Regions from separate parts of the Pantoea sp. X-Soil-OKNW-556 genome, predicted to be linked through region 2. Evidence: riboswitches for the same ligand, from Rfam matches in the RefSeq annotation. Region 2 holds a riboswitch; each other region holds the start of a gene.
What was found. Region 2 has a riboswitch for thiamine pyrophosphate ahead of thiB (thiamine ABC transporter substrate binding subunit). Riboswitches for the same ligand answer to the same signal wherever they lie in the genome.
Positions count from the first base shown of each region.

Region 1: another riboswitch for thiamine pyrophosphate. It lies ahead of thiM (hydroxyethylthiazole kinase); the one in region 2 lies ahead of thiB (thiamine ABC transporter substrate binding subunit).
Region 3: another riboswitch for thiamine pyrophosphate. It lies ahead of AC6I8T_RS23005 (FAD-dependent oxidoreductase); the one in region 2 lies ahead of thiB (thiamine ABC transporter substrate binding subunit).
Region 4: another riboswitch for thiamine pyrophosphate. It lies ahead of thiC (phosphomethylpyrimidine synthase ThiC); the one in region 2 lies ahead of thiB (thiamine ABC transporter substrate binding subunit).

Region 1 is NZ_AP035990.1:2,979,972-2,982,170, reverse strand. It holds gene AC6I8T_RS13985 (hypothetical protein) at 11-181, opposite strand; TPP riboswitch at 713-809, shown strand; gene thiM (hydroxyethylthiazole kinase) at 843-1,628, shown strand; gene thiD (bifunctional hydroxymethylpyrimidine kinase/phosphomethylpyrimidine kinase) at 1,625-2,199, shown strand, end outside.
Region 2 is NZ_AP035990.1:786,312-788,510, forward strand. It holds gene thiP (thiamine/thiamine pyrophosphate ABC transporter permease ThiP) at 1-77, opposite strand, end outside; gene thiB (thiamine ABC transporter substrate binding subunit) at 53-1,039, opposite strand; TPP riboswitch at 1,087-1,184, opposite strand; gene sgrR (HTH-type transcriptional regulator SgrR) at 1,220-2,199, opposite strand, start outside.
Region 3 is NZ_AP035991.1:503,672-505,870, reverse strand. It holds gene AC6I8T_RS23010 (LacI family DNA-binding transcriptional regulator) at 1-610, shown strand, start outside; TPP riboswitch at 842-961, shown strand; gene AC6I8T_RS23005 (FAD-dependent oxidoreductase) at 1,090-2,034, shown strand; gene thiS (sulfur carrier protein ThiS) at 2,018-2,199, shown strand, end outside.
Region 4 is NZ_AP035990.1:280,469-282,667, reverse strand. It holds gene nudC (NAD(+) diphosphatase) at 1-44, opposite strand, end outside; gene AC6I8T_RS01250 (Rsd/AlgQ family anti-sigma factor) at 108-614, shown strand; TPP riboswitch at 703-804, shown strand; gene thiC (phosphomethylpyrimidine synthase ThiC) at 882-2,199, shown strand, end outside.

The DNA.
Region 1 (2,199 bases), 2.2 Mb from region 2:
GTATTCGCCTTTATCTGAAGCGTATTCCAATATAACCACCAGCAAGTCCTCCAGAGAAGCGACCAATCTCGGTGTATTTTTTCTTAGAACATTCATCTTCCCGGCCAATTGAGCAAGCCTCATCGATTTCATTAATTGAGTGAATTGCATGTTGTTCTGGTTCTGACTGAAATTTTGGCATTAATGCGGCTGGAGCCTAAGCCGCTAAACCAGTCTCTCGCGAGACAGGGGGGTCTTCTTTCACATAGCCAGGATAAGCGTTAGACGGTGTGATTTTAGCCTTGCAAGGACATGAACTGTGGCTATCAAGCGATCCGGCAATACGTTTTTTATCGGGGCCGCTGGTGTAAAAAGGTATGCCTCCGATAATCTTGTAGGTCTTACCATCTTTCCCACAGGTAACAGGATTGCCTTCTTGCGCCTGCGGTGATTTTGCCGCCGCATGACGTCCTGTCTCCCTGACAAAGCACAATTCCTTTTGCCATAAATCCTTCATCTTGTTGTGGGAATAATCTCGGTGGTCATTTTACAAGCAACGACCACATGCGCAATGTGTATTTGTTTTCAATCGTAGTGCTGCGATTTATCACGCGAACTTGAAGTTTTACGCGATAAATCGCGCCGCTACGCAACGTATGGGGAAAAAGCCCAGCGGTATATTGAGCAGGGCGGGCTTGCGTCAGCAAGTCACTTGCCCTAATCTGCCAGTCATATAAATGACTCGGGGTGCCCTTCCTTGTGAAGGCTGAGAAATACCCGTACCACCTGATCTGGATAATGCCAGCGTAGGGAAGTCAGATGCCTGACCGCATTCGCCTTCTTGATCGCCGGTTGGGAGCTTTATGAAACAACCTGACCTTCTTTCCTCCGCGCAACTCGCGCACTCGCTTCAGTTACTGCAACAACATGCTTCGCTGGTACATTGCATGACCAATGATGTGGTACAGACCTTTACCGCTAATGTCCTGTTGGCACTGCGTGCCTCACCTGCCATGGTGATCGACGCTGATGAGGCCGCACAGTTCAGCGGTTATGCCGATGCTCTGCTCATTAACGTGGGTACGTTGACGCGCGATCGCAGCATCGCCATGCAGGCTGCGGTAGAGGCGGCAAACCGTGCCGGCACACCCTGGACGCTCGACCCGGTCGCAGTGGGCGCGTTAACCTTTCGCACCGAATTTTGTCAGCAGCTATTGACCCAGCAACCGGCAGCCATCCGTGGCAACGCCTCGGAAATCCTTGCCCTGGCGAACCAGGCGGCGGGCGGGCGTGGCGTGGACAGCATGCATCAGGCTGACGCCGCACTCAGCGCTGCTCAACAGTTGGCGCACGATTACCGCAGCATCGTGGCGGTAACCGGCGAAGTGGATTACGTTACCGATGGTCAGCATACCTTTGCCATCCCGGGCGGCAGCCCACTGATGACACGCGTAGTGGGGACAGGTTGTGCACTGTCGGCAGTGGTGGCGGCTTTTGCCAGCCTGCCGGGTGAACGTCTGCAACATGTGGCGGCAGCTTGTCGGGTCATGTCACTGGCCGGTGAACGGGCGGCACGTCAGGTCCAGGGGCCGGGCAGCTTTGTTGCTGCCTTTTTGGATGCGCTGTGGACACTGGAGGTGACGCCATGAAACGTATTAACGCATTGACTATTGCCGGTACTGACCCCAGCGGTGGTGCTGGAATTCAGGCCGATCTCAAAGCCTTCTCCGCGCTGGGTGCCTATGGCACCAGCGTCATTACCGCGCTGGTGGCCCAGAATACCCGTGGTGTGCAGTCGGTCTATCGTATCGAACCAGATTTTGTCGGAGCGCAGCTGGATTCGGTGCTCGATGATGTGCGTATCGACACGGCAAAAATTGGCATGCTGGCGGAAACGGCGGTGGTGGAAATTGTCGCTGACAAGCTGAAGCGTGCCAGCCTGCCGTTCGTGGTGCTGGACACCGTTATGATTGCCAAAAGTGGCGATGCGTTGTTATCACCGGATGCCATCGCCAGCCTGCGTGAGTTGTTGTTACCACAGGTATCGTTGATTACGCCGAATTTGCCAGAAGCCGCGGCGCTGCTTGGCCGCAGTGTGGCGCAGGATGAGAAGACGATGCTGATGCAGGGGGATGCATTGCTGGATCTCGGGTGTGAAGCGGTACTGATGAAGGGAGGACATCTGAGTGATGCGGAGAGCCCGGATTGGCTTATCACCCG
Region 2 (2,199 bases):
ACCGCGCATAACAAGAGCGCGGTGAAACTGCCGGGCAGCAGCCAGCCGGGAATTAACGGCTGACGGCGCGTTGCCATGCACTTATCCAGTCGGCGCGATGGTCGGCAACCTCAGTCGGGCTATATTGCAGCGCCGTTTGCGGTACGTTTAGCGTCTGATAACCGGCAGGCAACTCGCTTTTAATCACCGGATACATCCAGTTGCCGGTCGGGATGGTCTGCTGGAAGGCCGGGGATACCATAAACTGCATAAATTGCTGCGCCAGTTTTGGTTGTTTGCTGCTGGCGAGCTGTGCCGCCACTTCAACCTGCATGTAATGGCCTTCGCTGAACGGCGCTGCCGCGTAGTTTTCTTTCTTCTCTTCAATGATGTGATAAGCCGGGGAGGTGGTGTAACTCAGCACCAGATCGCCTTCACCTTTCAGGAACAGGCCATAAGCTTCACTCCAGCCTTTGGTGACGGTGACGGTTTTTTGCGCCAGTTTTTGCCAGGCTTCCGGCGCTTTGTCGCCATACACCTTTTGCATCCACAGCAGCAGGCCAAGTCCGGGGGTGCTGGTACGTGGATCTTCATAGATCACGCGCCATTTTTCAGGGCTTTCTACCAACTCTTTCAGACTTTTGGGCGGGTTCTTCAGTTTGTTTTTGTCATAGACAAAGGCGAAGTAGCCATAGTCGAACGGGATAAAGGTGTCGTTGTGCCAGCCATCTGGCAGTTGGAGTGCGCCGGTATCCACCTGGCTTTTGGCAAACAGGCCGGTTTTTTCTGCCGCCTGCACCAGATTGTTATCGAGGCCCAGCACGATATCCGCTTTGCTGTTTTTGCCTTCCATACGGACACGATTGAGCAGCGACACGCCATCTTCGAGCGCGACATATTTCAGCTCACAGCCGCACTGGGCTTCAAAGGCTTTTTTTACTGCCGGACCGGGTCCCCAATCGGCAGAGAATGAATCGTAGGTGTAGACGGTCAGTACCGGTTTGGCAGCCAGCGCTGGGGCAGAAATCAGCAGCAGCACGGGCAGAACTTTTTTAAACACTTTGCGCTCCTTGAGGAGAAGATAAGGTTGAGTCGCAAAGGATCTGAGCAGTGAGGCATCTCAAATCCCTACGCCGGTATTAACCGGATCAGGTTCGACGGGTCTCTCTCAGCCCCTGTAATGCAGGGCACCCCGTTGAGAACGGCTCATTCTAGTCATTTCCGGCTCAGGGCGAAAGGTTCACAGCTCCGGCGGGGCAAACCAGGCGGATTTAAAGTCAAACCAGCCAAGGGTATTCATGCGCACACCACGCATACTGCGCTGGCCTTCCAGCAGCAACCAGTGATGAAACAGCGGATGCAGGTAGTCACTGTCCACCAGTTGCTTGCTCCATTCCGCCAGCGGTAGCGTTTTTTCGCGCCAGCGTTCAGCCGCGCTTTGCCAGTCTATTGGGATGCATTGCTGCATCAGCGGCAGCTCATACAATTGAGCGAACAGCGAGTAATCCAGCGGCAGGGTGAAGTTGACACTGCCAAGCCAGATATCGCTTTCGCCTTCACCGTTAAACCATGCTTCGTAACTCAGTTCACGGGTGATTAACTCTACGCCCTGCTGCGCCAGCAGTGGGCGCAGCGCATTGGCGATCCCTTCATGCTCAACATGATGGCTGTACCAGCTGATGGTCAGTTGGGTGAGATGCTGTGGTTTGCTGACTGGGGTTAAGTCGCGGCGGTGGTGCCAGCGAGGAATCAAGCCATAGGCCGGGAACCAGTAGCGTTGATACCCTACCCCGGCGTTGTTCAGCAGGGCGATAGGGTTAAACAGATAGCTGACCCAGCGGCGGAAATGGGCATCGCGTCCCTGCTCTGAACGTTGGTCATACAGCAGAAAATAGCAACCCTCTTCCAGGCGGCTCTCCTCCGATTTTTCATCGGCGGTTTCGCCCTGCAACTTCACTCCGGCATACACCAGTTCGTCGCTGATTTCCGGTAATACCCAGATTGAGACATCATCAATCAACGCGCGGTAGCCGAAGTAGTCATCAAAAGCGGCAATTTTAAGTTGGCTTTGCTGGTTGCGCACCACGCTGTAGGGGCCGGTGCCAATCGGCTGACGGGCGAAATCGCGAACCGTTTGCCACTCGCGCGGCAAGATCATCGCGCTGACGCTGCCAAGCAACCACGGTAGCCAGTTATCGGGTTGAGTCAGTTGAATATCCA
Region 3 (2,199 bases), on a different replicon from region 2:
TAAAGCGGCGATTGATGATGGGGTCCCGGTCATTTGTCTGACCAGCGATCTGCCCAATTCGCGGCGCAGCGCCTATGTGGGTATCGATCAGGTCGCTGCCGGAGCCACTGCGGGCTGGTTTATGGGCCGTATGCTGCCCGCACAGCAATCGGGCAATATTCTGCTGATTTGTAGTTCGACCTATCGTACCCAGGAGGAGCGTGAGATTGGCTTTCGCCGCGTGTTGCGCGAGGCATTCCCCTGGTTAACCATTCGTGATCGCGTCAACATTAACGACGAAGCGGAAACCGCGTATCTCAGCGTAAAAAAATGGCTGGAGCGGGGGAACCCGTTGGCAGGGATCTACAACACCGCAGGCGGTAACGAAGGGGTGGCGCGCGCGTTAACCGATTTTGGCGTACAGGATCAGGTGATATTTATCGGCCATGAATTGAGTGAAGCGAGCCGACTGCTGCTGGAGAACGGCACCCTGGATTTGGTGCTCGGCCATGATATTCGTCGGGAGATCGATCTGTGCCTCGCCCTGTTGCAACAGCCGGGCAGCGGTCAGTCGTTCAGTGACAGCAAAATTCCGCTGCTCACCTGGCATCGCTACTCTTATTTTGCCTGACGGCTCAGGGGCAGAACACCACCCACAAAATGATCACGCCGAATATACACACCAGAATGGCTGAAATGATTGAATCAGCACACATAATTTACCTGCCGGATTTCAGGATGAGGGGACGAGAATACGCGCAAATCATGGAGAAAAATGGATGAACCTGAAACAGGGAATTTTTAAAGGTTAGGCTTTGTTGCCGGGCTTACACTTGACGTAGCCTGGCGGCTGCAATACAAATAGACGCGTCGGGGGAGTCTCGCTCAAGAGACTGAGAGGCTAAAAGCGCACTGCGCGGCTTAGCGACCCTTTGAACCTGACCCAGTTGATACTGGCGTAGGAAGACTGACAGCCTGTCATTTCGGCTGTCTGACATCGGGACGTTTTTCCGTTGCGCGTGTCATTTCCCTCCTCCTGTATCCCGGGTCTCAGTGCGAAAACTGAGAGGCCGATGTGAATTCTCCCCTTTGTATTACGGAATACCCGCTATGAGCCGCTGGTCTGTACTCGGTGGCGGTGTTGCGGGCCTGTGTGTGGCGACCTTACTCGTCGAACGCGGTGAACAGCTTGAAGTGATTAGTGATGACACGCGTCAGCCCGCCTCCTGGTTTGCCGGGGGTATGCTCGCACCCTGGTGTGAAGCAGAAAGCGCACCACGCGCCGTCATTGAGCTGGGGCAGCACTCCGCAGCCTGGTGGCAACAACGCGTCAGTTGCGTTGAACATCAGGGCACGCTGGTGGTGGCACCACCACGCGACAGCCAGGAACTGAACCGCTTTGCCCGCATGACCGAACAACATCAATGGATTGATCCGGCAGACGTGGAGCCAGCCCTCGCCGGGCGCTTTGCCCGTGGTCTGTTTTTTGCGCAGGAGGGGCATCTCGATCCTCGCCTGGCACTGAATGAAATGCGTGAAAAGTTGCAGCAACGTGGGGTGGCTTTTCACCACGGGAAGCCGTCGGGGCAGGTGATTGACTGCCGGGGCATCCATGCGGCAACAGCGTTGCCAGGCCTGCGGGCGGTGCGTGGCGAGATGTTGATTTTACACAGCGATGAGGTGCGCTTCTCACGCCCGATTCGTCTGCTGCATCCGCGCTTTCCCTGCTATCTGGTGCCGCGTCGCGGCGGCCATTTTATGCTCGGTGCAACTATGGTCGAAAGCCATGATGCCAGCCCGATCAGCGCCCGTGCCATGATGGAGTTGCTGAGCGCGGCCTGGGCCATCCACCCGGCGTTGGCCGAAGCGCGTATTGTCGAAAGCGCCAGCGGTTTGCGTCCGGCGTATCCGGCAAATCTGCCGGAAATTCACTATCAAAACGGGACATTTTACCTTAACGGGATGTACCGCCACGGCTTCCTGCTGGCTCCGCTGATGGCGGAACAACTGATGCAGCGTTTAACTTCGGAACAACTTCATGAATATTCAGCTTAACGGTCGCCCGGTGCTGACGGCCGCCCGTACCCTGACCGAACTGCTGCGTGAGCAGCAGATTGACGTGGCCTGCGTGGCAACCGCCTACAACGGTACTTTTGTCCCCAAATCCCGCTACGACAGTCAGCAACTGGAAGAGGGTTGTCAGCTCGAAGTGTTATCACC
Region 4 (2,199 bases), 510 kb from region 2:
ACAATCCACCAGCCAGCGTCTACGCTTGAGATCTCACGTTGCATTTAAATCGTCATCCTTAGCGTCTATTCGCAGAATGAACCACTATAACCCACATGGAGCCTTGTATGCTTACTCAGTTAGATGACCTGACCGAGCGTGTAGGCCGCGGTAACGAATTGGTCGATTCATGGCTACACGCGCGTCGTCAGCTACTTGTGACTTACTACCAGTTGGTTGGCATGAAGCCCAAAAAAGATGCGTTGAGTGCCCTGGACGAACAGGCGCTGGATGCCTTTTGTCATAACCTGGTGGATTATCTCTCCGCCGGCCATTTCAGCATTTATGAACATATTATCAGTGAGATGCAAGGTGACAGCCCGATGATCGCCGCCGCGCAAATCTACCCGTCACTGGAAGCCAATACCGAACGAATGATGCAACTGTATGACGGCCATCTTCAACAGGCCATCACCGATGACAACTGCGTCACCTTCCAGCAGGCGCTGTCTGAAGTGGGTGAAGTGCTGGAGTCGCGTTTTACGCTGGAAGATAAGCTGGTGCATCTGGCATGGGACAATCAGCTGGCGCATACGCCGGTAGCGAATGAAAGCATCATCGCCCGCCCTGCTTAGCCGCCCGCATTTGTAAAAGACTTGTTATTCGTAAAAAGCCCTTCTATGCTACGAGGGCTTTTTTATTTTACGGTTTAACACCGTAAATATTTTCTTGTCGGAGTGCCCATTTTGGGCTGAGACCGTTAATTCGGGATCCGCGGAACCTGATCAGGTTAGTACCTGCGAAGGGAACAAGAGTAAATATCACAGCCGGTGCGCGCGCCGTTTCTGTTACTCCTTCCGGACTCCGGACAAGCAACTTCCATCATTTACAGGAAACTTGCTATGTCTGTTGTAAAAACTTCTCGTCGTGAACAACGCGCCCAGGCGCAGGAATTTATTGATTCCCTCCAGGGCACTGCCTTCCCCAATTCTAAACGTATCTGGATCACCGGCAGTCGTGATGATATTCGTGTGCCGATGCGTGAGATTCAGCTCAGCCCGACCCTGACCGGCGGCAGTAAAGATAATCCGCAATACGAAGCCAACGAACCGGTGCCGATATATGACACGGCCGGGGCTTACGGCGATCCGCATGCATCGATTGATGTTCATCGGGGGTTGAGCAAACTGCGCGCCAACTGGATCGCGGAACGCGGCGACAGTGAAACCATCGACCAGCTCAGCTCCAGCTATACACAGCAACGCCTGGCAGATGAGGGGCTGGATCACCTGCGTTTTGAACATCTGCCCCAACCGCGACGTGCCAAAGCAGGCCGCCGTGTTACCCAGTTGCATTATGCGCGTCAGGGCGTCATTACCCCGGAAATGGAGTTTATTGCACTTCGTGAAAACATGGGGCGCGAGCGCATCCGTGGCGAAGTGTTGCTACAACAACATCCTGGCCATAGCTTTGGTGCGCATCTGCCGGAAAATATCACCGCCGAGTTCGTGCGTCAGGAAGTCGCCGCAGGGCGAGCCATCATCCCATCCAACATTAACCACCCTGAATCTGAGCCGATGATCATTGGCCGCAATTTTCTGGTCAAAGTGAATGCCAACATCGGCAACTCGGCGGTCAGCTCCTCAATTGAAGAGGAAGTGGAGAAACTGGTGTGGTCGACACGCTGGGGGGCTGACACGGTGATGGATCTCTCGACCGGCCGTTATATCCATGAAACACGCGAGTGGATTTTGCGTAACAGCCCGGTGCCGATTGGCACCGTACCGATTTATCAGGCGCTGGAGAAGGTAAACGGCATCGCGGAAGATCTGAATTGGGAAATCTTCCGCGACACCTTGCTGGAGCAAGCCGAACAAGGCGTTGACTACTTCACCATCCACGCCGGCGTGCTGCTGCGTTATGTGCCGATGACGGCGAAACGTCTGACCGGCATCGTTTCGCGTGGCGGTTCAATCATGGCGAAGTGGTGTTTGTCGCACCATCAGGAGAGTTTCCTGTATCTGCACTTCCGTGAGATTTGCGAAATCTGTGCTGCCTATGATGTTGCTCTGTCGCTGGGTGATGGACTGCGTCCGGGTTCGATTCAGGATGCCAACGATGAAGCGCAGTTTGCCGAGCTACATACGCTGGGTGAGCTGACCAAAATCGCCTGGGAATATGATGTGCAGGTGATGATCGAAGGTCCGGGGCATGTGCCGA